DNA from 3 places in the Enterobacter sp. UPMP2052 genome. Region 1 is predicted to be linked to each of the others. Evidence: predicted binding sites of a transcription regulator. Region 1 holds the regulator's gene; each other region holds the start of a gene.
The links. Region 1 encodes Fur, which represses iron uptake genes when iron is present. Its sites were predicted from a motif close to ATAATAATGAGAACNACTATCAA; they were not measured.
Positions count from the first base shown of each region.

Region 2: the regulator Fur is predicted to act here: its motif matches at 7,205-7,227, upstream of fes (enterochelin esterase).
Region 3: the regulator Fur is predicted to act here: its motif matches at 6,692-6,714, upstream of feoA (ferrous iron transporter A).

Region 1 covers NZ_JBSKJR010000001.1:2,031,339-2,039,401, reverse strand. Annotated here, with positions in the region: gene chiP (chitoporin ChiP) at 1-499, shown strand, start outside; gene chiQ (ChiQ/YbfN family lipoprotein) at 542-871, shown strand; gene fur (ferric iron uptake transcriptional regulator) at 1,015-1,461, opposite strand; gene fldA (flavodoxin FldA) at 1,753-2,283, opposite strand; gene ybfE (LexA regulated protein) at 2,439-2,726, opposite strand; gene ybfF (esterase) at 2,856-3,629, opposite strand; gene seqA (replication initiation negative regulator SeqA) at 3,813-4,361, shown strand; gene pgm (phosphoglucomutase (alpha-D-glucose-1,6-bisphosphate-dependent)) at 4,386-6,026, shown strand; gene potE (putrescine-ornithine antiporter) at 6,171-7,484, opposite strand; gene speF (ornithine decarboxylase SpeF) at 7,481-8,063, opposite strand, start outside.
Region 2 covers NZ_JBSKJR010000001.1:2,132,660-2,140,722, forward strand. Annotated here, with positions in the region: gene fepD (Fe(3+)-siderophore ABC transporter permease) at 1-8, shown strand, start outside; gene fepG (iron-enterobactin ABC transporter permease) at 8-997, shown strand; gene fepC (iron-enterobactin ABC transporter ATP-binding protein) at 994-1,788, shown strand; gene entF (enterobactin non-ribosomal peptide synthetase EntF) at 1,871-5,728, opposite strand; gene ACWKX3_RS09940 (MbtH family protein) at 5,725-5,937, opposite strand; gene fes (enterochelin esterase) at 5,948-7,150, opposite strand; gene ACWKX3_RS09950 (TonB-dependent siderophore receptor) at 7,401-8,063, shown strand, end outside.
Region 3 covers NZ_JBSKJR010000005.1:126,634-134,696, reverse strand. Annotated here, with positions in the region: gene pckA (phosphoenolpyruvate carboxykinase (ATP)) at 1-1,099, shown strand, start outside; gene envZ (two-component system sensor histidine kinase EnvZ) at 1,234-2,580, opposite strand; gene ompR (osmolarity response regulator transcription factor OmpR) at 2,577-3,296, opposite strand; gene greB (transcription elongation factor GreB) at 3,529-4,002, shown strand; gene ACWKX3_RS15485 (Tex family protein) at 4,090-6,420, shown strand; gene feoA (ferrous iron transporter A) at 6,755-6,982, shown strand; gene feoB (Fe(2+) transporter permease subunit FeoB) at 7,013-8,063, shown strand, end outside.

The DNA of each region.
Region 1 (8,063 bases):
GGTGGGCCAGGTTGACCTGCGTCTGGAAGGGACGTGGGTGAAGGCGGAAGGGCAGCAGGGTTACTTCCTGCAGCGTATGACCCCAACATACGCCTCATCAAACGGTCGTCTGGATATCTGGTGGGATAACCGCTCTGACTTCAACGCCGACGGTGAAAAAGCCGTCTTCTTCGGTGCAATGTATGACCTGAAAAACTGGAATCTGCCAGGCTGGGCGGTCGGTGCTTCTTATGCTTACGCGTGGGACGCGAAGCCTGCTGATATGGCAACCCCGGATGCGTACTACGATCCTAATTACCGCCTGAAAGAGTCCTCCTACAGTCTGGATGCTAGCTACACCCTGCAGGACGGGCGTGCCAAGGGCACCATGTTCAAACTGCACTTCACGCAGTATGACAACCACTCCGATATCCCAAGCTATGCGGGCGGTTACGGCAATATCTTCCAGGATGAACGTGACGTGAAATTCATGGTCATCGCGCCATTCACTATTTTCTGATGAAACCCCGGCGGGCGTGGCCCGCCGAAACGGAGACGGCAGATGAAAAGAAAAGTAGTCATGGTCGCGATGCTGGCAACAGGGCTGGTGGCCTGTGCGCAGCCTCAGGCCCCGAAAGAAGATTCGCGTCTGAAAGAGGCCTATAGCGCCTGTATCAATACCGCGCAAGGCTCGCCGGAGAAAGTTGAAGCCTGCCAGAGCGTGCTGAATGTGCTGAAGAAAGAGAAAGCGCATGAACAGTTCGCGACGCAGGAGAATGTCCGCGTGATGGATTACCAGGCCTGTATTCAGGCGCGTCAGACCGGTAACGAGCAGGAAGTCGAGAAGCGTTGCGATAAGATCTGGCAGGAAATTCGTAATAATAACCAATAGCGCTGTTTGACGCCCGGTGGCGCTGCGTTTACCGAACCTACAGAGGTGTCATCGCCCGTAGGCCCGGTAAGCGCAGCGCCACTGGGCTTTTTAAGGCAAAAAAAAAGCCAACCTTGCGGCTGGCTCAGAGTATGAAAGTTTGCTTATTTCGCGTCGTGCGCGTGCTCATCTTCGCGGCAATCGCCTTCCGCACAGTGTCCATACAGGTACAGGCTGTGGTTAGTCAGACGGATACCGTGGCGCGCGGCAATTTCACGCTGGCGTGATTCAATAGAATCATCGCTGAACTCAATGACCTTGCCGCAGTCGAGGCAGATCAGATGATCGTGGTGGTGTTGCTGGGTCAGCTCGAAAACAGATTTACCGCCTTCGAAATTATGACGGGTAACAATGCCCGCGTCATCAAACTGGTTCAGCACACGATAAACGGTTGCCAGCCCAATTTCTTCGCCCATGTCGATAAGACGCTTGTAAAGGTCTTCCGCACTGACATGGTGATTGTCTGGCCCCTGAAGCACTTCAAGGATTTTTAACCGAGGAAGCGTTACTTTCAGGCCAGCCTTCTTTAATGCGGTATTGTTGTCGGTCATGCGGAATCTGTCCTGTTGCTAAACGTTTCACTTCAAAAGAAGAAGTGACAGAAAATGCACCTGGGATAATGCGTCTCATTATAGAACTGCCATGGCTAAATGAAAACTGCAAGTCTCAGGCAAAGTATGCTTATAAAAACGTGGTATCACCAACAAACTTGTTCGATGGAGCCCACTTTTTATCAGGGGGATATTGTACAGGTCTGAGCGAAAAAGTTAAAAGTTTGTAGCAATTAATTTAATCGGTTTTACCTGGCATGCGGGCGCAACCGCAGTTGCGCCGCAGGAAAATCAGGCGTTAAGAATGTCGTCGAGGTTCAGTTCTTCACGGACCTGCTTCACCCATTTTTCGACACGCTCAGCGGTCAGTTCTGGCTGACGATCTTCGTCGATAGCCAGACCCACGAAGTGGTTGTCGTCTGCCAGGCCTTTGGACGCTTCAAAGTGGTAGCCCGCCGTTGGCCAGTGGCCGACAATCGCCGCGCCGCGTGGCTCAATGATGTCGCGGATGGTGCCCAGCGCATCACAGAAGTATTCCGCATAATCTTCCTGGTCGCCGCAGCCAAACAGGGCGACCAGCTTGCCGTTGAAGTCCACTTCTTCGAGCGTCGGGAAGAAATCGTCCCAGTCGCACTGCGCCTCGCCGTAGTACCAGGTCGGGATACCCAGCAGCAGGATGTCATAACCTTCGAGGTCTTCTTTGCTGCTTTTGGCGATGTCATGTACATCGGCAACGTCTTTACCGAGCTGTTTTTGAATGTTTTTTGCGATATTTTCGGTATTGCCGGTATCACTGCCGAAGAAAATGCCGATGATTGCCATGAGTAAAATAACCTCTTGAAACTTAATGGTATGGTGGCGCAATTTGTCCACGGATAAGGGCAATAATAGCAGAACTGGCAACCCTGCGGAAACAGCTATCGCGCAGGACTGCACTCTGTGCTACATGAAAAGGGAAATACGGGGGTTTTTCAGACTTATGCCTTGCTGCGTAACGCGTTGAGCTGAGCGATCAGCATCTCTTCAATCAATTCGCTGCGGCTGATATCACGGGCGGAGGCCAGCTCGTTTAGCGCATCGACAGCGTCAGCGTTGAGCTTCAGTTCGACACGCTTAAGCCCACGATTTTTATCGCGTTTAAGCTGGTTGCGTTTATTGATACGCAGCTGTTCATCACGCGAAAGCGGATTCGTCTTGGGTCGTCCCGGGCGACGCTCATTCGCGAACAGGTCTAGTGTCGTACGGTCCGTTTGTTCTTTGGCCATGATTCAGAGACTTCGGGGGAAAACAAGCCGCCCTGTTAATGCCCGGGCGATAAGCGCGCCATCATACATCACCGAAAACGACACGCCAACGACTGGAAGCCCTCTGTCTTCCAGTCGCTCTCTTTTTAATCAATTCGCCGTATCAGTAAGATAGCGGCGGATAGCGCGCAGGACCGCCTCCGGTTTTTCTGCATGAACCCAGTGGCCCGCCCCGGCGATGACGTGCGCGCGAGCCTGTGGGAACTGCGCCAGCAGTGCGTCGCGGTACGCCTCGGTCACGTAGGGTGAATTGCCGCCGGTAATAAAGAGGGTAGGGTGCTGCCAGGCGGGAACCGGCTGCCAGCCGACAATGTGAGCATACTGATCCCAAAGTACCGGGACGTTAAAACGCCACTGGCCGTCGACAAAGGATTTAAGCAGGAACTGCACCACGCCTTCCTCATCGAGGTGTTCACGCATGACGGCTGCGGCCTGCTGACGGGTAGACACGCCAGACTCCGTGACCGCATTGATCGCCGCGAAAATCTCGTCGTGGCGACGCACGTCGTAATCCACGGGGGCCACGTCAACCACCACCAGGCCAGCAATACGTTCCGGTGCCAGCGCCGTCAGCGCCATCACCGCTTTGCCACCCATGGAATGCCCGACTAAAGTGACCTTCTCAAGTTGATGTGCATCCAGCGTATCCAGCAAATCCTGCGCCATCGCCGCGTAAGTCATGTCAGGCGAACGCCCGGAAAGGCCATGATTACGCATATCGACCTGCAAAATGTCATGATCGGCAACCAGATCGCGCGCCAGTATGCCCAGGTTATCCAGGCTACCAAACAGGCCGTGAACCAGTACGATGGGAGAATTATTGTTCGGCGATTGTGCAGATTGCGCTCGGGTATTCAATTTCATGGCAAAGTTCTTTTTTTACGTATGTCAGGTTAGGGTATCATGTTGTCCATTCTGCCGCCCGGCTGCAAGGATCCAGTTTAATCCGACTTTTGCCGCCAACCTGGTTTGACGCTATCCGCTGTTGGGATTTGCTCCTATAATCCCAACGACTTGTATTCAGATAAGATATCGCACTGGATTAAGATGAAAACAATCGAAGTTGATGACGAACTCTATCAGTATATTGCCAGCCAGACGCGGCATATCGGGGAGAGCGCGTCCGACATTTTACGGCGTATGCTCAAAATTTCCGCCGCCGCACAGCCTGCTACCCCAGCCACTAAAGATGTCGTCTCTCAGCCGAGTGTTACCGCACAAGCAAAACCTGCCGTCGCGCCGGTGAAAGACAAAGTGCGCGCGATGCGCGAGCTGCTGCTGTCAGATGAGTATGCAGAACAGAAAAAGGCGGTTAACCGCTTTATGCTGGTGCTGACTACACTTTATTCACTGGATAACACCGCGTTTGCTGAAGCGACCGAGTCGCTGCATGGTCGTACCCGCGTTTACTTCGCGGGCGATGAGCAGACGCTGCTGCAAAATGGCAATCAAACCAAACCTAAACACGTCCCGGGTACACCGTACTGGGTGATCACCAATACCAACACGGGCCGCAAGTGCAGCATGATTGAACACATCATGCAGTCCATGCAGTTCCCGGCGGAATTGATTGAAAAGGTTTGCGGTACAATTTAACCCTTGCATCAGAAGGACCAGGCAATGGCAAATCACAGCCGTGCAGGCCAACCTGCACAACAAAGCGATTTGATTAACGTCGCTCAACTGACCGCCCAGTACTACGTGCTGAAGCCGGTGGTGGGCAACGCAGAACACGCAGTGAAGTTTGGTACATCTGGCCACCGCGGCAGCGCGGCGCGCCACAGCTTTAACGAGCCGCACATTCTGGCCATTGCCCAGGCCATCGCGGAAGAGCGCGCCAAAAACGGCGTCACCGGACCGTGCTATGTTGGGAAAGATACGCACGCCCTGTCTGAACCGGCCTTCATTTCCGTACTGGAAGTGCTGGCGGCAAACGGCGTCGACGTGATCGTGCAAGAGAACAATGGCTTTACGCCAACGCCTGCGGTGTCCAACGCCATTCTGGTGCACAACCAGAAAGGGGGCGCGCTGGCAGACGGGATTGTGATTACGCCATCCCACAACCCGCCGGATGACGGTGGCATCAAATACAACCCGCCTAACGGTGGCCCGGCAGACACCAACGTCACCAAAGTGGTGGAAGACCGCGCCAACGCGCTGCTCGCAGACGATCTGAAAGGCGTTAAGCGCATCTCTCTGGATGCGGCCATGGCCTCTGGCCACGTGAAAGAGCAGGATCTGGTGCAGCCATTCGTGGAAGGGCTGGCGGAGATCGTCGACATGGCGGCGATTCAGAAAGCGGGCCTGACGCTGGGCGTTGACCCGCTTGGCGGTTCCGGTATCGAATACTGGAAACGTATTGCCGAGCACTACAAGCTGAACCTGACCATCGTGAACGATCACGTCGATCAGACCTTCCGCTTTATGCACCTGGATAAAGACGGCGCGATCCGTATGGACTGCTCGTCAGAGTGCGCAATGGCCGGCCTGCTGGCGCTGCGCGACAAATTCGATCTGGCGTTTGCTAACGACCCGGATTATGACCGTCACGGTATCGTCACGCCTGCCGGCCTGATGAACCCGAACCACTATCTGGCGGTGGCGATTAATTATCTGTTCCAGCATCGTCCACAGTGGGGCAACGAGGTGGCTGTCGGTAAAACGCTGGTCTCTTCTGCGATGATCGACCGCGTGGTCGATGCGCTGGGCCGCAAGCTGGTGGAAGTGCCGGTAGGCTTCAAATGGTTTGTTGACGGTCTGCACAACGGCAGCTTCGGCTTCGGCGGCGAAGAGAGCGCGGGGGCTTCCTTCCTGCGTTTCGACGGCACGCCGTGGTCAACCGATAAAGACGGCATCATCATGTGTCTGCTGGCGGCTGAAATCACCGCTGTCACCGGTAAAAACCCGCAGGAGCACTATAACGAGCTGGCGGAGCGTTTTGGCGCGCCAAGCTACAACCGTCTCCAGGCGAGCGCGACCTCTGCGCAGAAAGCGGCGCTGTCTAAGCTCTCGCCAGAAATGGTCAGCGCCAGCACTCTGGCCGGTGATCCGATCACGGCTCGCCTGACGGCCGCTCCGGGGAACGGCGCGTCTATCGGCGGTCTGAAGGTGATGACCGAAAACGGCTGGTTCGCCGCGCGTCCGTCCGGCACGGAAGATGCGTACAAAATTTACTGTGAAAGCTTCCTCGGCGCTGAGCACCGTCAGCAGATTGAGAAAGAAGCGGTAGAGATTGTCAGCGAAGTGCTGAAAAACGCGTAAGTGCTGGTGTGGTGCGGGCTGATGCCCTCACCCCGGCCCTCTCCCACAGGGAGAGGGAGAAAACACTAAAAACGGCAACCCCAGGGTTGCCGTTTTACATTGATTTTGTAGGCCCGGTAAGCGCTAGCGCCACCGGGCTTTTTTTTAGCTGTGTTTGTTCGTCAACTCAAAACGCGGCGAAACCAGCCCGTACAGCGTCCAGCCCATAAACGTGACCATTGCGCCGTAGAGCATCGCTTCCTGACCGGAGGAGTAGAGCGCATAGAAGCTGTAGATGGCCCCAATCAGCGCCACGATATTCGCCGCTTTTGCTTTGCGCGGTTCGACCTTCGCCACCTTCTGAATGATCACCAGCGCTGCCATCGACAGGATATACGGAATGATATTGGTCACCACCGCCAGGTTGACCAGCACGTTGAACTGGCTGTTCAGCGACGGGCTGATGGTCATCAACGACAGGCCGCTCTGGAAAATCACAATCGCCAGCATTCCCTGCACGGGCGCATCGGCTTTGGTCACGCGGGAGAAGATTTTCGGAAAGTAGCCTTCATCCGCCGAGGATTTAAACACCTGCGCGATGGTAAACTGCCAGCCGAGCAGCGAACCACAGCAGGACATCACCATCAGCCCCATAATCACTTTCCCGACTTCCGGGGTGAACATTTGCGCGAAGGCCAGACCGAACGGCGCGGTAGAGCTGGCAAGATCCATATTTGGGACGATCCCGGCAATCACGTTGGTCGAGACGATGTAAATCACCGCCGCCCCCAGCGTACCGCCCAGCACCGCAATCGGCACGTTCTTCTCCGGGTTTTCCACCACGTCGGCGTTGGCACAGGCCGATTCCAGGCCCAGGAAAGCCCACAGTGTCATGGCGATGGACGAACCTACCGCGGTAAAGAACGGCACATGGTGCGGGTTCCACGAGTTGGCGTACATCGTCGGGCTAAACCAGAACCAGCCGATAACGCACAGCCCGACTACCGGGATAATCACCCCCCAGACGGTAATGCTGCTGAGCTGTCCGGTGATGCGCGCGCCGCCGAAGTTGGCGACGGTGCAGATCCACAGCACGCCGATGGTCGCCAGCCCAATTTGCACCGGACTCAGCGTGGTGCCAAACAGCTCCGTGCCGTAACCCACCGCTGAAATGGCAATCGCCACGTTAGCGATGAGCAGCGACACGCCGTAGGTGTAGTTCGCCATAAAGTTGCCGGACTTGCCGAACGCGTATTCCGCATAGCCTCCCATGCCGCCTGACTTGCGGCTAAACATCCCACACTTGGCAAACGCCCAGGCCAGCGCCATCGAGCCGACGGCGGTCACCAGCCAGGAGATAATAGAGATGGTCCCGACCTCGGCGAGCTTGGTGGGCAGCATGATAATCCCGGACCCCATCATGTTCACCATGGTGAGGATGGTCAGCTGCACCACGCCCATCTTGTTCGACTTGCTCATAATGCTTCTCCTTTCAGCAGCGCGGGCTGGTCAGCAGACCGTTTGATGACGTAGCAGCGAACCTGCTTACGACCGTCACACTCCTCGACGTACACACCCTGGAGTTCCGGTGCGAAGCCCGGTAACAGGTTGATCCCTTCTTCCAGCGCCGCAAAATAGCGCAGTACCGAACCGCCCCAGACTTCACCGGGAACCACGCACAGCACGCCCGGTGGATAAGGGAGCGCGCCTTCGGCGGCGATACGTCCTTCAGCATCGCGCAGCGAAACCAGCTCAACCTCGCCGCGTAGATAGGCGTAGTTCGCCTCCTGCGGACTCATCATCACGCGCGGGAAGTGAGATTTACGGAACATCTCTTTTTGCAGCTGTTTAACGTTATTACGGGCGTACAGGTCATGCATTTCCTGGCAGATTTGCCGCAGGCTGTAATCCGCATAGCGATCCGGATGCTGTTTATAGAGTGACGGCAGCACCTCTTTTAATGGCGCATCGCGCTGGAGCAGCTTTTCGAAGCGCACCAGTTGGGCGACCAGCTGCTGCAATTTGCCCATATCTTCCGCAGGCGTCAGCAGGAATAAG
Region 2 (8,063 bases), 100 kb from region 1:
GCGCATGATGGCCCCTTCCCGTCGTTTAGCGGTCAGCGTGTCTCTGCTGGCGGTCGCCATCGTGCTGCTTGCGGCCTGGAGCCTGCGCAGCGGCGCGGTGACGCTCGATTTCACACAGGTCTTACATGCCCTGATCGGCAGCGCGCCGCGGAATATCACTATGGTGGTCACGGAGTGGCGACTGCCGCGGGTAGCGATGGCGATCCTCGTCGGCGCGGCGCTCGGGGTCAGCGGCGCGATTTTCCAGTCGCTGATGCGCAACCCCCTTGGCAGCCCGGACGTGATGGGCCTTAATACCGGGGCGTGGAGCGGCGTGCTGGTGGCGATGGTGCTGTTTGGTCAGCACCTGACGGCCATCACCTTTACGGCAATGGCCGGGGGGATTTTAACCTCGCTGCTTATCTGGGCGCTGGCCTGGCGCAACGGCATCGACACCTTCCGGCTGATCATCATCGGCATCGGCATCCGCGCCATGCTGATGGCGTTCAACACCTGGCTGCTGTTACAGGCCTCGCTGGAGACCGCGGTCTCCGCCGGGCTGTGGTACGCCGGTTCGCTTAACGGCCTGACGTGGGGCAAAGTCTGGCCCGCCGCGCCGCTGATTTTACTGATGTTCATCGGCGCGCTGCTGCTGGTGCGGCGTATGCGCCTGCTGGAGATGGGCGACGACACCGCGAGCGCACTCGGGGTGGGCGTCGAGCGCTCACGCCTGCTGCTGATGCTGGTCGCCGTGTTGCTCACCGCCGCCGCCACCGCCATCGCCGGGCCGATTTCGTTTATCGCGCTGGTGGCCCCGCACATAGCGCGGCGCGTCAGCGGCACCGCGCGCTGGGGCTTAACCCAGGCAGCGCTGTGCGGATCGCTTTTGCTGCTGGCCGCCGATCTCTGCGCCCAGCAGCTGTTTATGCCGTATCAACTTCCGGTGGGGGTAGTGACCGTCAGCCTTGGCGGGATTTACCTCATCGTCTTGCTCGTTCAGGAGTCACGCAAGAAATGACAGACTCAACCCCCCGCTTGCGCGGCGAAAACTTAACCCTCGGCTATGGCAAAAAGATCGTTGCCCGGGACCTGACCGTCGCCATTCCGGACGGCCACTTTACGGCGATTATCGGCCCCAACGGCTGCGGTAAATCGACCCTGCTGCGCACCCTCAGCCGCCTGATGACGCCGGTGGCGGGCAGCGTGTTCCTCGACGGGGAGCAGATCCAGCGTTTCGCCAGCAAAGAAGTGGCCAGACGTATTGGGCTGCTGGCACAAAACGCGACGACGCCGGGCGACATCACGGTGCAGGAGCTGGTCTCGCGCGGGCGCTACCCGCACCAGCCGCTGTTCACCCGCTGGCGCAAAGAGGATGACGACGCGGTCAACCGGGCCATGCGCGCAACGGGCATCACCGATCTTGCTCAGCAGAGCGTGGATACCCTCTCCGGCGGCCAGCGCCAGCGCGCGTGGATTGCGATGGTCCTCGCGCAGGAGACGTCGATCATGCTGCTGGACGAACCGACGACGTGGCTGGATATCAGCCATCAGATTGACCTGCTGGAGCTGTTGAGCGACCTGAACCGCACGCAGGGTTATACCCTGGCGGCGGTGCTGCACGACCTGAATCAGGCATGCCGCTACGCCACGCACCTGATTGCGCTGCGCGACGGCGAGATCGTGGCGCAGGGCGCGCCGAAAGAGATTGTGACGCCGGATCTGATCGCTCGGATCTACGGCATGCGCTGCATGATTATTGAGGATCCGGTGGCGGGTACGCCGCTGGTGGTGCCGCTGGGTCGGCGGTAATCGCCGGGTGGCGGCTTCGCCTTACCCGGCCTACATTTTGCCCCCGTAGGCCCGGTAAGCGCAGCGCCACCGGGCATATGCTCTACCCCAATATCCCCTTCAACACCGGTCCTATCCCCTCAAACGCCTGCGGTGAAATGATATCCACGTGGGCGCAGTCCTGGCTGTAGACCTCCAGCTCACCCACCCACGGTGCCCAGGCGACCTGCGGATCCATCGTTCGCGTGCGCTCGGCGACAAACAGCGTCGCTTTGCCGTCAAACCGCGAGCTGTGCGCCGTGGTGAGCAGCCGCACCGCATCGGCGTAATTGCCTTCAATGGCGGTAAACAGCTCGCTGGAGCCTTGCCCCTGCTGCGCGGCAATAAACGCCTGGCGCTCGCGCTCGATTTCAGCCAGCACGTCCGGATCCAGACCGTTGGCCTCTTTCTCCGCCCAGTTCTGGGTTTCCGGCGGCCAGGTATCGAGCAGGCCGAGGAACGCCACCGTTTCACCTTGCTCGCTAAGGCGCGCGGCAATGCCCTGCGCCAGCGTGCCGCCCAGCGAGTAGCCAAACAGGTAGTACGGCCCGTGCGGCTGCTGCTTACGCAACGTCTTCAGATGATGTTCAATTACGCCGTCCAGATCCGCACACTGCTGCATCGGCCCGTTCGGGCGCGGGGACTGAATGCCGATAATCGACCAGCGCGGGCTGAGATAGCGCGCCAGCACGCTGAACTGCCAGGCAAAACCGGACGCCGGATGGAAGCAGAACAGCGTCGGACCGTCGCTTTCGCGCAGCGGCAGCAGGGTTTCATACCCCAGACGCTGCGCCTGCTCGTCGCTCATCTGCGATCCCAATAGTTCGCTGAGCTTGCCGACCGTCGAGGCAACCATGATCTGCCCCGGCGTGACCTTGCGTTCACACGTGCGGCTCAGCTGTGCCGCCAGGCGCATCGCCAGCAGCGAGTGTCCGCCGAGGGCAAAGAAATCGGCCTCGATATCCTTCACCTCGCAGCCCAGCAGCGCGGAGAACGCCCCGGCAACGGCGATTTCGGTTGCCGTTTCGGGTGCGCGCCCAGAGGGGGTACGGGTCAGATCCGGCAGCGGCAGCGCCTTGCGATCCAGCTTGCCGTTGGCGCTTAACGGCAGCGCGCTGATTTGCAGCAGCACCACCGGCACCATGTGCGGCGGCAGTTGCGCTTTCAACGCTGCCAGCAGCGCATCGCGATCCAGCGGCAGGCCGGATTCAGAAACAACGTAGCCCACCAGCTGACGGGCATCGCCGCCCGTGGCTGCCGCCTGGTTGATCACGCAGGCGTGCGCCACGGCCTGCGCTACGTCCGGCAGCGACAGCATCGCGCGGTCGATTTCGCCCAGCTCAATACGCTGCCCGCGAATTTTCAGTTGGTCGTCGCTGCGCCCCAAATATTCCACCGCGCCGTTCTCCAGCCAGCGGGCGACGTCGCCGGTGCGGTACATCCGCTCGCCGGGGGCAAACGGGTCGGCAATAAAGCGGCTGGCGGTGAGGTCCGGGCGGCCAAGATAGCCCTGCGCCAGCTGGATGCCGGTAAGATAGAGATCGCCCGCCACGCCAAACGGCACCGGGCGCATCATCGCATCCAGAATACGCAGGCCGGTGTTCCAGACCGGGAAGCCAATCGGCACGCTGTTGCCCTCGACCGCCGCCAGTTCCGGGCCAAACGCCGGATACCAGCTTACGTCCACCGCCGCTTCCGTGGGGCCGTAGAGGTTATGCAGCGGCGCGTGGGTAAGCTGCTCCCACTCGCGGCACAGCCCGGCTGGCAGCGCTTCGCCGCTGCAGAACACCTTATCGAGCGTTTTACAGCAGCCAGCGGTTTCCGGGGTCAGCGAGGCGACAAACGCCGCCAGCATAGACGGCACAAAGTGGGTGGTGGTCACGCCGTAGCGCGCGAAAAAGCGCTGCATCGCCTGCGGATCGCGGTGCGCGTCCGGCTCGGCCATCACCAGCTTCGCCCCGGCGATAAACGGCCACCAGAACTCCCACACCGATACGTCAAAGCTGCACGGCGTTTTTTGCGCTACCACGTCGCGCGCGGTCAGCGGGTAGTGATCCTGCATCCACATCAGGCGGTTGACGATGGCGGTATGCCCCACCATCACCCCTTTCGGGCGGCCTGTCGAACCGGAGGTAAAGATGATGTACGCGGTCTGCTCCGGCGTCGCCAGCCGCAGAGGTTCAACATCCGTGCCCGGCAATAGTGTGTTGTAACTAAAGGAGGCGATAGGCAGATCGCTAAAGCGCGCCAGCTGCTCGTCGGTGGTAATCAACAGCGACGGCTTCGCGTCCTCCAGCATCATCCGCAGGCGATCGTCCGGATAGCCGGTATCGAGCGGCAGCCATGCGGCGCCTGCTTCGACGATGCCGTGCAGCGCCAGGGTCAGGAACACCGAGCGCGGCAGCGCCACCGCCACGCTGTCGCCAGGCTTCACGCCGCGTTCACGCAGCAGTTTCGCCAGCGCGACGACCTGCTCGCGCATCTGGCGATAGCTCAGTTCAACGTGCGCATCCGCCAGCGCCGGGGCGTCCGGCGTGTTGCTCGCCTGCTCCGCGACCAGTGCTGCCAGCGTGGTTGCCGGTACGTGATGCCCGGTGTCGTTGATGCGCGCGAGCTGTGCGTACTCTGGTTCCGAAACGGTCTCGACCTCACCGCAGCGCAGGTCCGGATTGGCCGCAAACTGGGCCAGCATCGCGTTCAGGCGCGCGACGTGGCGCTTAAGCGTCGCCTCATCGTAGCGCTGTTTATTGGCGAGGATCTCAATGCTCAGCCCCCCCTGCTCGTCCGGGAACAGCGCCAGTTCAAGGTCGTTAACCGGGCCGGTCGCCAGCGTGTGGGTGGTGGCCTCCACGCCGTCGATATTCAACTGGTAATCGAACACCTTGACGTTCAGTACCGGGCCAAACAGCGCCTCGTCTCCCGCCGCACGCCCGGCGTCGCGGACGATCTGCTCGGCGTCGTAGCGCTGATGACGGCGCATTTTTTTTAACTGGTTCGCCAGGCGCAGCGCCAGCTCCGGCAGGCGCGCCTGCGGATCGATATTTACCGCCAGCGGCAGCACGTTGAGCACCGGCCCGGTGGCGGTAAGCGCTGCGGATCCCATGCGGCGCATAAAGATAAACCCGGCGGCGTAGTCCAGTCGCCCGGTCAGGCGGCCCAGCCACAGGGCCACCAGCGCAAGCGCCAGATCGGTACGCTGCACCTGCCCTGCAGCCTGCGCAAGCTGGCTAAACGCGTGGCGGTCAGCATCCATTTTCAGTCGCAGAATATCGGTGGTGGCCGCGCGGCCCGGCAACGGCGCGGCGGAAAGCGAGACCGGAGACGGCAGCTGCCTGCGCTGTTCGGCCCAGAAGGCACCGTCGCGCTGATATGCGTCGCTGTCGCGATAGCGCTGATACTCTTCCACCACCTCGGCAAACGGCGTGAACGGCGAGGCTGGGGTAGCTTCACCGTTTTTCCAGGCACGATAAATCGCGGCGATCTGGCGGGTAATGGCCGGGAAACTGAAGCCATCCACCACTAAGTGGTGATAGCGCTGATACCAGTACCAGTGCCCCTCGCCTACCTGAATCAGCTGATGAAACGCCAGCGGCTGACCGCCGTCCACGCGCAGGTTTTGCTGAAGGTCGGCCTCCATCAGCGCCACGGCTTCGTCATGCGAACCGACGCGCACTACGGACGGTTCCGCTAAAATCATCGATTCATCAACCCATTGCCACACTTCGCCGTTATCTTCGGTGAAACGCGTGCGCAGGGTATCGGCCTGCATCATGCCCTCGACGATGGCTTTTGCCAGCAGCGGCGCGTCGATATCGCCCTTAAGCTCGGTGTAGTGCGCCACGCTCCAGGCGTTTGGCAGGGAGGAGAGCTGCTCTGCCATCCAGATGCCCGGCTGAGCGGCGACGAGAGGAAGACGGTTCATGCGCTCTCCTTCGCAAAATGAGACGGCACAAGGGTTTGCCAGTGTTCGGCCAGCCACTGCTGGCACGCTTCCTGAGACTGCGGCTCGCAGACCACGTGCCAGCCTGCGGGCAGATCGCACTGCTGCGGCCACAGGCTGTACTGCGCCTGGTCGTTACGCAAAATGGCGAACTGTCCCTGCGGATTATCGAAAGGATTGCTGAATTCCATACAGACTCCGTTAGTGAATAAGCGGCTGCCAGAGGGTCATGAGCCCCTGCGTCAGCCCACCGCGCCAGCAAAGCGCATCGTGTCCGCCGTCAACCTGACGCCAGATAACCGGTTGCTGTGTGTGTTGTAGTTCGGCGTAAATCGCCTGATTTGCGCGGAAGATAAGCGGCTCGTTGCGCCCGGCCTCAAGGACAATGCGCAGCCCGTGTGCGGTTATTTCACCCGCTTTGAGTTGTTCGATAAGCAGTCCGTCCTGCTGCGCGCCACGGTGCGGCCACCAGAAGGAGCCGGACTGGCTGAGCACGCAGCCAAACCGCTGCGGCCAGTTCAGGCCCGCATAAAGGGAGGAAAGCCCGCCGAAGCTCTGCCCCGCCACCAGGGTACGATCGGCACGGTCGCTGAAGGGCGTCATGGTTTTCACCTGCGGGAGAAGCTCTTCCTGCACGGCCAGCCAGAACGCAGGGTTGCAGGGCAGTTCGCGGCTGCGGTGCGCGGTATCAATGACGTCGATCAGCACGTAAACCGCAGGCGGCAGCTGGCGTGCCGCGGTAAGCGCCGTCAGCGCAGGCCATACGGGCATACTTTCGGCCCAGAACTGGCCGTCGAGCAGCACCGCCAGCGGGCGTTCGGGGCTGGCGTCACCGGTGGTAAAAATCCAGACACGGCGGCAGTTGCCCAGCCGCGCGCTATTCCATTCAATACAAACAGGCTGGGTGTAAGGCGTTTCAGGATGGTTCCAGCCCGGCTGTAGCGGGGCCTCGGGCATTTCGAGCGCCGAGACGGCGTGACCGCGCCCGCCGCGCCAGCTCTGCGGGTTCAGCGGGTCGGATACCGCATGCGGGAGGAGCTTGCGCCAGCCTTCACGCAGCGCCATGCGGTCCGGCTGTTCGCCTGCAAACACCGCATCGGCAAAATCGTGTTCGTTATCAGAAGGGATAAAACAGTAGCTGCCGCGCCATTCGGGGCTGAAATCGCCCCGCCACTGCCAGACATCGGTATCGGGAAGGCGTTCGAGAGACTGCGGACGAGCATTTTGATGGTGATCGGTGACGCCAGTGATATAGAGCCAGACGCGCTGCGTCGCCGATGTGGCCTGCGTGCCCGCCGGATCGCGCCACCAGAACGTGACGCGATACTTCTCTCCATCGCGGACCCACTCCGGCCCGGTTTTCGACTGCCACCAGGCTTCACTTCCCGTTGTTAACGCCGTCACTATAACCTCATGTTTAACGAGTCATTTTTTGTTGTAAGACAAAAATTATTGATAATATTATTGATAACTATTTGCATTTGCAATAGCGTAGTGCCCGCGCTGTGGGAAGCGCGCTCATAAATTAATCATGCCACGAATTGTGTGCGCTCGAGGACAGGGCTGCTTACGCAATGGCGGGTGACAACATGCCGCCTCCTCTCCCTTTCGGGAACGGAGACCAGGGGATGCGGCGCGAAAAGCAGGACGTACAATGAATAAGAAGATTCACTCCCTGGCCTTGCTGGTCAACTTAGGGATTTACGGCGTCGCGATGCCTGCGCTGGCTGACGACACCGCCGCCAGCGCGCAGCACGAAGACACGATGGTGATCACCGCCGCAGAGCAGAACCTGCAGGCACCCGGCGTATCAACCATCACGGCTGATGAAATCCGTAAAAACCCGCCCGCTCGCGACGTCGCCGAAATCATCCGCACCATGCCGGGCGTCAACCTGACCGGTAACTCTACCAGCGGCCAGCGCGGCAACAACCGTCAGATCGACATTCGCGGCATGGGGCCGGAAAACACCCTGATCCTGATCGACGGCAAGCCCGTTACCAGCCGCAACTCGATCCGACTCGGCTGGCGCGGCGAGCGCGATACCCGCGGTGACACCGGCTGGGTGCCGCCAGAGATGATCGAACGTATCGAAGTGATCCGCGGCCCGGCTGCAGCCCGCTACGGTAACGGTGCGGCAGGCGGCGTGGTGAACATCATCACCAAAAAATTCGATGACCAGTGGCATGGCTCCTGGAACACCTACCTGAACGCCCCGGAACACAAGGACGAAGGGTCTACCAAGCGCACCAACTTCAGCCTGAGCGGCCCACTGGGCGGCGACTTCAGCTTCCGCATGTTTGGTAACCTCGATAAA
Region 3 (8,063 bases), on a different contig from region 1:
CACTAACCCACAGTGGAAAGAGCAGGGCCTGAACTCCGAAAACTTCATCGCCTTCAACCTGACCGAGCGCATCCAGCTGATCGGCGGGACCTGGTACGGCGGCGAAATGAAGAAAGGGATGTTCTCGGTGATGAACTACCTGCTGCCGCTGCGCGGTATTGCCTCGATGCACTGCTCTGCAAACGTTGGGGAGAAAGGCGATGTGGCGGTATTCTTCGGCCTGTCCGGCACCGGTAAAACCACCCTCTCCACCGATCCGAAACGCCGCCTGATTGGCGACGACGAACACGGTTGGGATGATGACGGCGTGTTTAACTTTGAAGGCGGCTGCTACGCGAAGACCATTCGCCTGTCTGAAGAGGCGGAGCCGGATATTTACCACGCCATCCGACGCGATGCGCTGCTGGAAAACGTCACCGTGCGTGCCGATGGCTCCATCGACTTCGACGACGCCTCGAAAACCGAGAACACCCGCGTCTCTTACCCGATCTATCACATCGACAATATCGTTAAGCCGGTGTCAAAAGCGGGTCACGCGACGAAGGTGATTTTCCTGACGGCTGATGCGTTCGGCGTGTTGCCGCCGGTTTCTCGCCTGACGGCCAGCCAGACGCAGTACCACTTCCTCTCCGGTTTTACCGCTAAACTGGCGGGGACCGAGCGTGGCGTAACGGAGCCAACGCCAACCTTCTCCGCCTGCTTCGGCGCGGCGTTCCTGTCGCTGCACCCGACACAGTACGCTGAAGTGCTGGTGAAACGCATGCAGGCCGTCGGCGCGCAGGCGTATCTGGTGAACACCGGCTGGAACGGCACCGGCAAACGTATCTCTATCAAAGATACCCGCGCCATTATCGACGCCATTCTGGATGGTTCGCTGGATAACGCCGAAACCTTCACGCTGCCGATGTTTGATCTGGCGATCCCGACGGAGCTGCCGGGCGTGGAGACGCGTATTCTCGACCCGCGCAATACCTACGGTTCACCGGAGCAGTGGCGTGAGAAGGCGGAATCGCTGGCGAAGCTGTTTATTGAGAACTTTGAGAAGTATACCGACACCCCGGCGGGCGTTGCGCTGGTGAGTGCGGGACCAAAGCTGTAACCCTTGCCCCTCACCCTAACCCTCTCCCACGGGGAGAGGGAACATCATCATCTTCGCCCGGCGTTAGGGAAGATCATCTCCCTCTCCCCGTGGGAGAGGGCCGGGGTGAGGGCATCAGACCGCACCTTCGAGATTTAACTCTCTTTCACCTGCCCACGCGTCACCGGCACAGGTAGCCAGGCGCGAATGCTCAAACCGCCCCGCTCGCTGGTGCCAATCTCCAGCAACCCGTTATGGTTATCGACAATACGCTGCACAATCGCGAGGCCTAAACCCGTTCCGCTGGTACTGCGCGCACTGTCGCCGCGTACAAACGGCTGGAACAGATGTTTACGCTGCTCAGGCTTAATGCCCGGACCATCGTCTTCCACCTGGAACCACGCGCGGTTAAGTTCTGAGCCGCTGCTGACCTTGATCCACCCGTTGCCGTATCGCGCCGCGTTAACCACCATATTGGCGACCGCACGCTTGATCGAGAGAGGATGCATACGCACCTGAATCTCGCCCGCCTGGAGGTCGGTATCAATTTCACGCTCGTAACCGCTCTCGGCGGCCACCACTTCACCCAGTACCGCGTTCAGGTCGGCCATTTCCATTGGCATCTCCTGCCCGGTGCGCAGGTAGTCAATGAACTGCTCGATAATGGCATTACACTCTTCGATGTCCTTGTTGATGGACTCGGCGAGATACCCGTCCTGCTCGCCCATCATCTCGGTTGCCAGACGAATACGCGTCAGCGGAGTACGCAGGTCATGGCTCACCCCCGCCATCAGCAGCGTGCGGTCGTCCGCCAGCTGCTTCACGCCTGCCGCCATGTGGTTAAAGGCGCGCGTCACCGAACGCACCTCCGACGCACCATACTCGCGCAGCGGCGGTGGAATAATCCCTTTACCGACCTGCAGCGCCGCGTGCTCCAGGTCAACCAGCGGTCGGTTCTGTATACGGATAAACAGCCACGCGCCCCCTATCGCCAGCAGCATGATCGCAAGGGTATAGCGGAACAGCGGAGAGAAGTCGCCCTGATGGATTTCAGTCAGCGGGACGCGCACCCAGATGTTGGGTGACAGCCAGGTTTTCAGCCAGACGACGGGCGAGCTTTTGTTGACCTCAACGCGCACTTCGGTTGGGCCACCCAGCTGCTGCGCCATTTGCTGGCTGAGGAATTCATAGTGCTGCGCCCAGCGCAGACCCGCGTCTTCCGCCGCCTCATTCGAGTAAAGCGAAATGCCCAGTTCACGGTAGATTTCACGGCGAAACGCCGGGGGAACAACTAACTGCGTGCCGTCCTCCAGCTGCAGTTTATCGGTCATCAGCATACGGACTTCGTACGCCAGAACCTTATTAAACTGCTGGAGGCTCGGCAGGATCGCAAAGTTCAGCACCACCAGGTAGGTTGTCACCAGGCTGACAAACAGCAAGGTGACAATCAGGAGCAGAGTGCGGGCAAACGAGCTTCGCGGTGAGAAGCGCATTCGCCTCATGCTTTAGCGCCGTCCGGGACAAAGACGTAGCCCAGACCCCATACGGTCTGAATGTAACGAGGATGCGCCGGATCTTCTTCCACCATGCGGCGCAGACGGGAGATCTGCACGTCGATGGAACGTTCCATTGCGGAGTATTCGCGGCCACGCGCCAGGTTCATCAGCTTATCGCGGGAGAGCGGCTCACGCGGGTGGCTCACCAGCGCTTTCAGGACGGCAAACTCACCGCTGGTCAGCGGCATTGGCTCGTCTTCACGGAACATCTCGCGCGTGCCGAGGTTCAGCTTAAACTTGCCGAAGGCGATAACCGCCTCTTCCTGCGACGGTGCGCCAGGCAGTTCGTTCGCCTGACGGCGCAGCACGGCGCGGATACGGGCCAGCAGCTCGCGCGGGTTGAACGGTTTTGGAATGTAGTCGTCAGCGCCGATCTCCAGGCCCACGATACGGTCAACTTCTTCGCCCTTCGCCGTCACCATGATGATCGGCATCGGGTTGCTCTGGCTACGCAGGCGGCGGCAAATAGAGAGGCCGTCTTCGCCCGGCAGCATCAGGTCGAGGACCATCAGGTGGAACGATTCGCGAGTCAGCAGACGGTCCATCTGCTCGGCGTTCGCCACGCTACGAACCTGGAAGCCCTGCTCGGTCAGATAACGTTCGAGCAGCGCGCGCAGGCGCATGTCGTCATCCACGACCAGAATTTTATAGTTCTCTTGCATTATGTGTACTCCCAAAGGTTCGGATCGTTTAATAACAGCGTATTCTAAAAAAGTGCACGTATTCGACCAGCGAATTCTGGTATAAATTCTAGTCGAAATTGTTACAAAGCATATTTAACAGCAGCTTATCTGCACACATCATCACATAAACCCTTATTTACACTGTCTGTTATTTTATGTGATACGTAATGTGCGAAAGGTTTGCAACGATGTCGAGTCAGAAGGTCACACCATGAAAACGCCCCTGATCACCCGCGAAGGGTACGAGAAGCTCAAAAAAGAGATGGATTACCTGTGGCGCGAAGAGCGTCCGGAAGTGACCAAAAAAGTCACCTGGGCTGCGAGCCTGGGCGATCGCAGCGAAAATGCTGACTACCAATACAACAAAAAGCGGCTGCGCGAAATCGACCGCCGCGTACGCTACCTGACGAAATGCCTCGAACACCTCAAAATCGTCGATTACTCCCCGCAGCAGGAGGGCAAAGTGTTCTTTGGCGCGTGGGTGGAAATAGAGAATGACGACGGCGACACCCTGCGTTTTCGGATTGTCGGCTACGATGAAATTTTTGGTCGTAAGGATTACATCTCCATCGATTCCCCCATGGCCCGCGCCCTGCTGAAAAAGGAAGTGGGCGATTTAGCCGTTGTCCAGACCCCTGGCGGGGAAGCGAGCTGGTACGTGAACGAAATCGAGTACGTTAAATAGTCCGAGAGCGCCCTCCACGGCTGGCATTTTGCCGTGTCAGCCCGTATAACTATCCCCTGATTTTTCGACCCAACAGATGATAAAGCCATGATGAAAGAGTCGCTCTGCCGCATTATTGCGGGTGATATTCAGGCCAGAGCCGAACAGGTAGAAGCTGCCGTTCGCCTGCTTGATGAAGGGAACACCGTGCCGTTTATTGCACGTTATCGTAAGGAAGTCACCGGTGGTCTGGATGACACACAGCTGCGTAATCTGGAGACCCGCCTGGGCTACCTGCGCGAGCTGGAAGACCGACGTCAGGCCATCCTGAAATCCATCGGCGAACAGGGCAAACTGACCAGCGATCTGGAAAAAGCCATTAACGGCACCCTCAGCAAAACCGAATTAGAAGATCTCTATCTGCCGTACAAACCAAAGCGCCGCACGCGCGGGCAGATTGCGATCGAAGCAGGTCTTGAGCCGCTGGCCGATCTGCTGTGGAACGACCCCTCTCACGATCCGGACACCGAAGCCGCGAAATTTATCGACGCCGATAAAGGCGTGGCGGACACCAAGGCTGCGCTCGATGGCGCACGCTATATTCTGATGGAGCGTTTCTCTGAAGACGCGGCGCTGCTCGCCAAAGTGCGTGATTATCTGTGGAAGAATGCCCACATCGTCTCGACCGTTGTCAGCGGTAAAGAGGAAGAAGGCGCGAAGTTCCGCGACTACTTCGACCATCACGAACCGATTTCTACCGCGCCGTCGCACCGCGCGCTGGCCATGTTCCGCGGCCGCAACGAAGGCGTATTGCAGCTCTCCCTGAATGCCGACCCTCAGTTCGACGAGCCGCCAAAAGAGAGCCACTGCGAGCAGATCATCATCGACCACCTCGGCCTGCGCCTGAACAACGCCCCGGCAGATGCCTGGCGTAAAGGCGTGGTGAGCTGGACGTGGCGCATTAAGGTGCTGATGCACCTCGAAACCGAGCTGATGGGTACCGTGCGCGAGCGTGCGGAAGACGAGGCGATCAACGTCTTTGCCCGTAACCTGCACGACCTGCTGATGGCCGCGCCGGCGGGCCTGCGCGCGACCATGGGCCTCGATCCGGGCCTGCGTACCGGCGTGAAAGTGGCGGTGGTTGACGGGACCGGCAAGCTGGTCGCGACCGACACCATCTATCCGCATACCGGCCAGGCAGCCAAAGCGGCTGTTGCGGTAGCGGCGCTGTGCGAGAAGTACAACGTTGAGCTGGTTGCCATCGGTAACGGCACCGCGTCACGCGAAACCGAGCGGTTCTACCTGGATGTACAGAAGCAGTTCCCGAAAGTCACGGCGCAGAAGGTCATCGTCAGCGAAGCGGGCGCGTCCGTTTATTCCGCGTCCGAACTGGCGGCGCAGGAGTTCCCGGATCTCGACGTTTCACTGCGCGGTGCCGTCTCAATTGCCCGCCGTCTGCAGGATCCGCTGGCGGAGCTGGTGAAGATAGACCCGAAATCCATCGGCGTGGGCCAGTATCAACACGACGTGAGCCAGACGCAGCTGGCACGCAAGCTGGATGCGGTAGTAGAAGACTGTGTTAACGCCGTCGGCGTAGACCTCAACACCGCTTCCGTTCCCCTGCTGACGCGCGTAGCGGGCTTAACCCGCATGATGGCGCAGAACATTGTGGCCTGGCGCGACGAGAACGGTCAGTTCAAGAACCGCCAGCAGCTCCTGAAGGTAAGCCGTCTGGGGCCGAAAGCCTTTGAGCAGTGTGCGGGCTTCCTGCGTATCAACCATGGCGACAACCCGCTGGATGCGTCCACCGTTCACCCGGAAGCCTATCCTGTCGTGGAGCGTATTCTGGCGGCCACCCAACAGGCGCTGAAAGATCTGATGGGCGATAACAGCGCGCTGCGTAATCTGAAAGCGGTCGATTTCACCGACGAACAGTTCGGCGTGCCGACCGTGACGGACATTATCAAAGAGCTGGAAAAGCCGGGCCGCGATCCGCGTCCTGAATTTAAAACCGCCACCTTTGCTGACGGCGTCGAAACCATGAACGACCTGCTGCCGGGCATGGTGCTGGAAGGCGCAGTGACCAACGTCACCAACTTTGGTGCGTTTGTCGATATCGGCGTGCATCAGGATGGCCTGGTCCACATCTCCTCCCTCGCCGACAAGTTCGTGGAAGATCCGCACACCGTGGTCAAAGCGGGCGACATCGTGAAGGTGAAGGTGCTGGAAGTGGATCTGCAGCGCAAGCGTATCGCCCTGACCATGCGTCTGGACGAGCAGCCTGGCGAAACCAACGCGCGCCGTGGCAGCAACGGCGGTGGCCGCGAACAGCAGCGCCCGGCGGCCAAAGCGGCAAAACCACGCGGTCGCGAGGCACAACCGGCTGGCAACAGCGCGATGATGGATGCGCTGGCGGCGGCAATGGGTAAGAAGCGCTAAGTGGCTAAACGCCCGGTGGCGCTGCGCTTACCGGGCCTACGATTTTTGTAGGCCCGGCATACAGATCGCAGAAAATTAAATAATTAAGTCCTCACTCATTTATAAAAAATATGAAACCGGTTGTATATCCGTATTTACACCACTATTTATCACATCTTTAACAAATAACCCTTTTGCGCTTCATTTCTTAAAATCACTAATATTGAGCAAGGTCAAACTGGCGCGAAATTAATTGCACCAACAACATCCCGTCACATTTTTATTATTGCTGATAAAAACTATTCTCATTATCATCCTGTAGTAGATTATTTAACCTTCCGTGGAATCAGGCATTATGCAATTTACACCAGACAGTGCATGGAAAATTACCGGTTTTACCCGTGAAATTAGCCCGGCCTATCGGCAGAAGCTGCTGTCGTTGGGCATGCTCCCCGGCTCGTCATTCCAGGTCGTACGCGTTGCGCCCCTGGGCGATCCCGTTCATATCGAAACCCGACGCGTCAATCTGGTATTGCGTAAAAAAGACCTCGCATTAATTGAAGTCGAACCCTTATCCCGATAACACGCCAGCGGTTTCAGTGAGTCTATTACAATGAAAAAATTAACTATTGGCTTAATTGGCAATCCTAATTCCGGCAAGACAACCTTATTTAACCAGCTTACCGGCGCACGTCAGCGCGTGGGGAACTGGGCAGGCGTAACGGTAGAACGAAAAGAGGGTCAATTCACGACCACGGATAATCAGGTAACGTTAGTTGACCTGCCCGGCACCTATTCGTTAACCACCATCTCTTCGCAAACCTCGCTCGATGAGCAGATCGCCTGCCACTATATTTTGAGCGGCGATGCAGACTTACTGATTAACGTCGTGGACGCCTCCAACCTGGAGCGTAACCTCTACCTGACGCTGCAGCTGCTTGAGCTGGGCATTCCCTGCATCGTCGCGCTCAACATGCTCGACATTGCGGAAAAGCAGAACCTGCGTATTGATATTGATGCGCTCTCTGCCCGTCTGGGCTGCCCGGTGGTGCCGCTGGTTTCGACCCGCGCTCGCGGCATTGATGCCCTGAAGCTGGCGATTGACCGTCATACCGGAAACAGCGACGTTGAGCTGGTGCATTACGCCCGGCCGCTGCTGCGCGAAGCCAGCGCCCTGGCACAGGCAATGGACGGCACCCTGCCCGCCCGCCAGCGCCAGTGGCTCGGCCTGCAGATGCTGGAAGGCGATATTTACAGCCGCGCCTATGCGGGCAACGCGGCGGATAAGCTGGACGTTGCGCTGGCGCGTCTCAACGACGAATTCGACGACCCGGCTCTACATATCGCGGATGCGCGCTATCAGGCCATCGCGGCCATTTGCGACGTGGTCAGCAACGCGTTAACGGCAGAACCGAGCCGCTTTACCGCCGCGATTGATAAAATTGTCCTCAATCGTTTCCTCGGCCTGCCCGTTTTCCTGCTCGTGATGTACCTCATGTTCCTGCTCGCCATTAACATCGGCGGTGCGTTACAGCCTATTTTCGACGCCGGATCGGTTGCGATCTTCGTGCACGGCATTCAGTGGCTGGGTTACACCCTGCGCTTCCCGGAATGGCTGACCATCTTCCTCGCCCAAGGGCTGGGCGGCGGTATCAATACCGTTC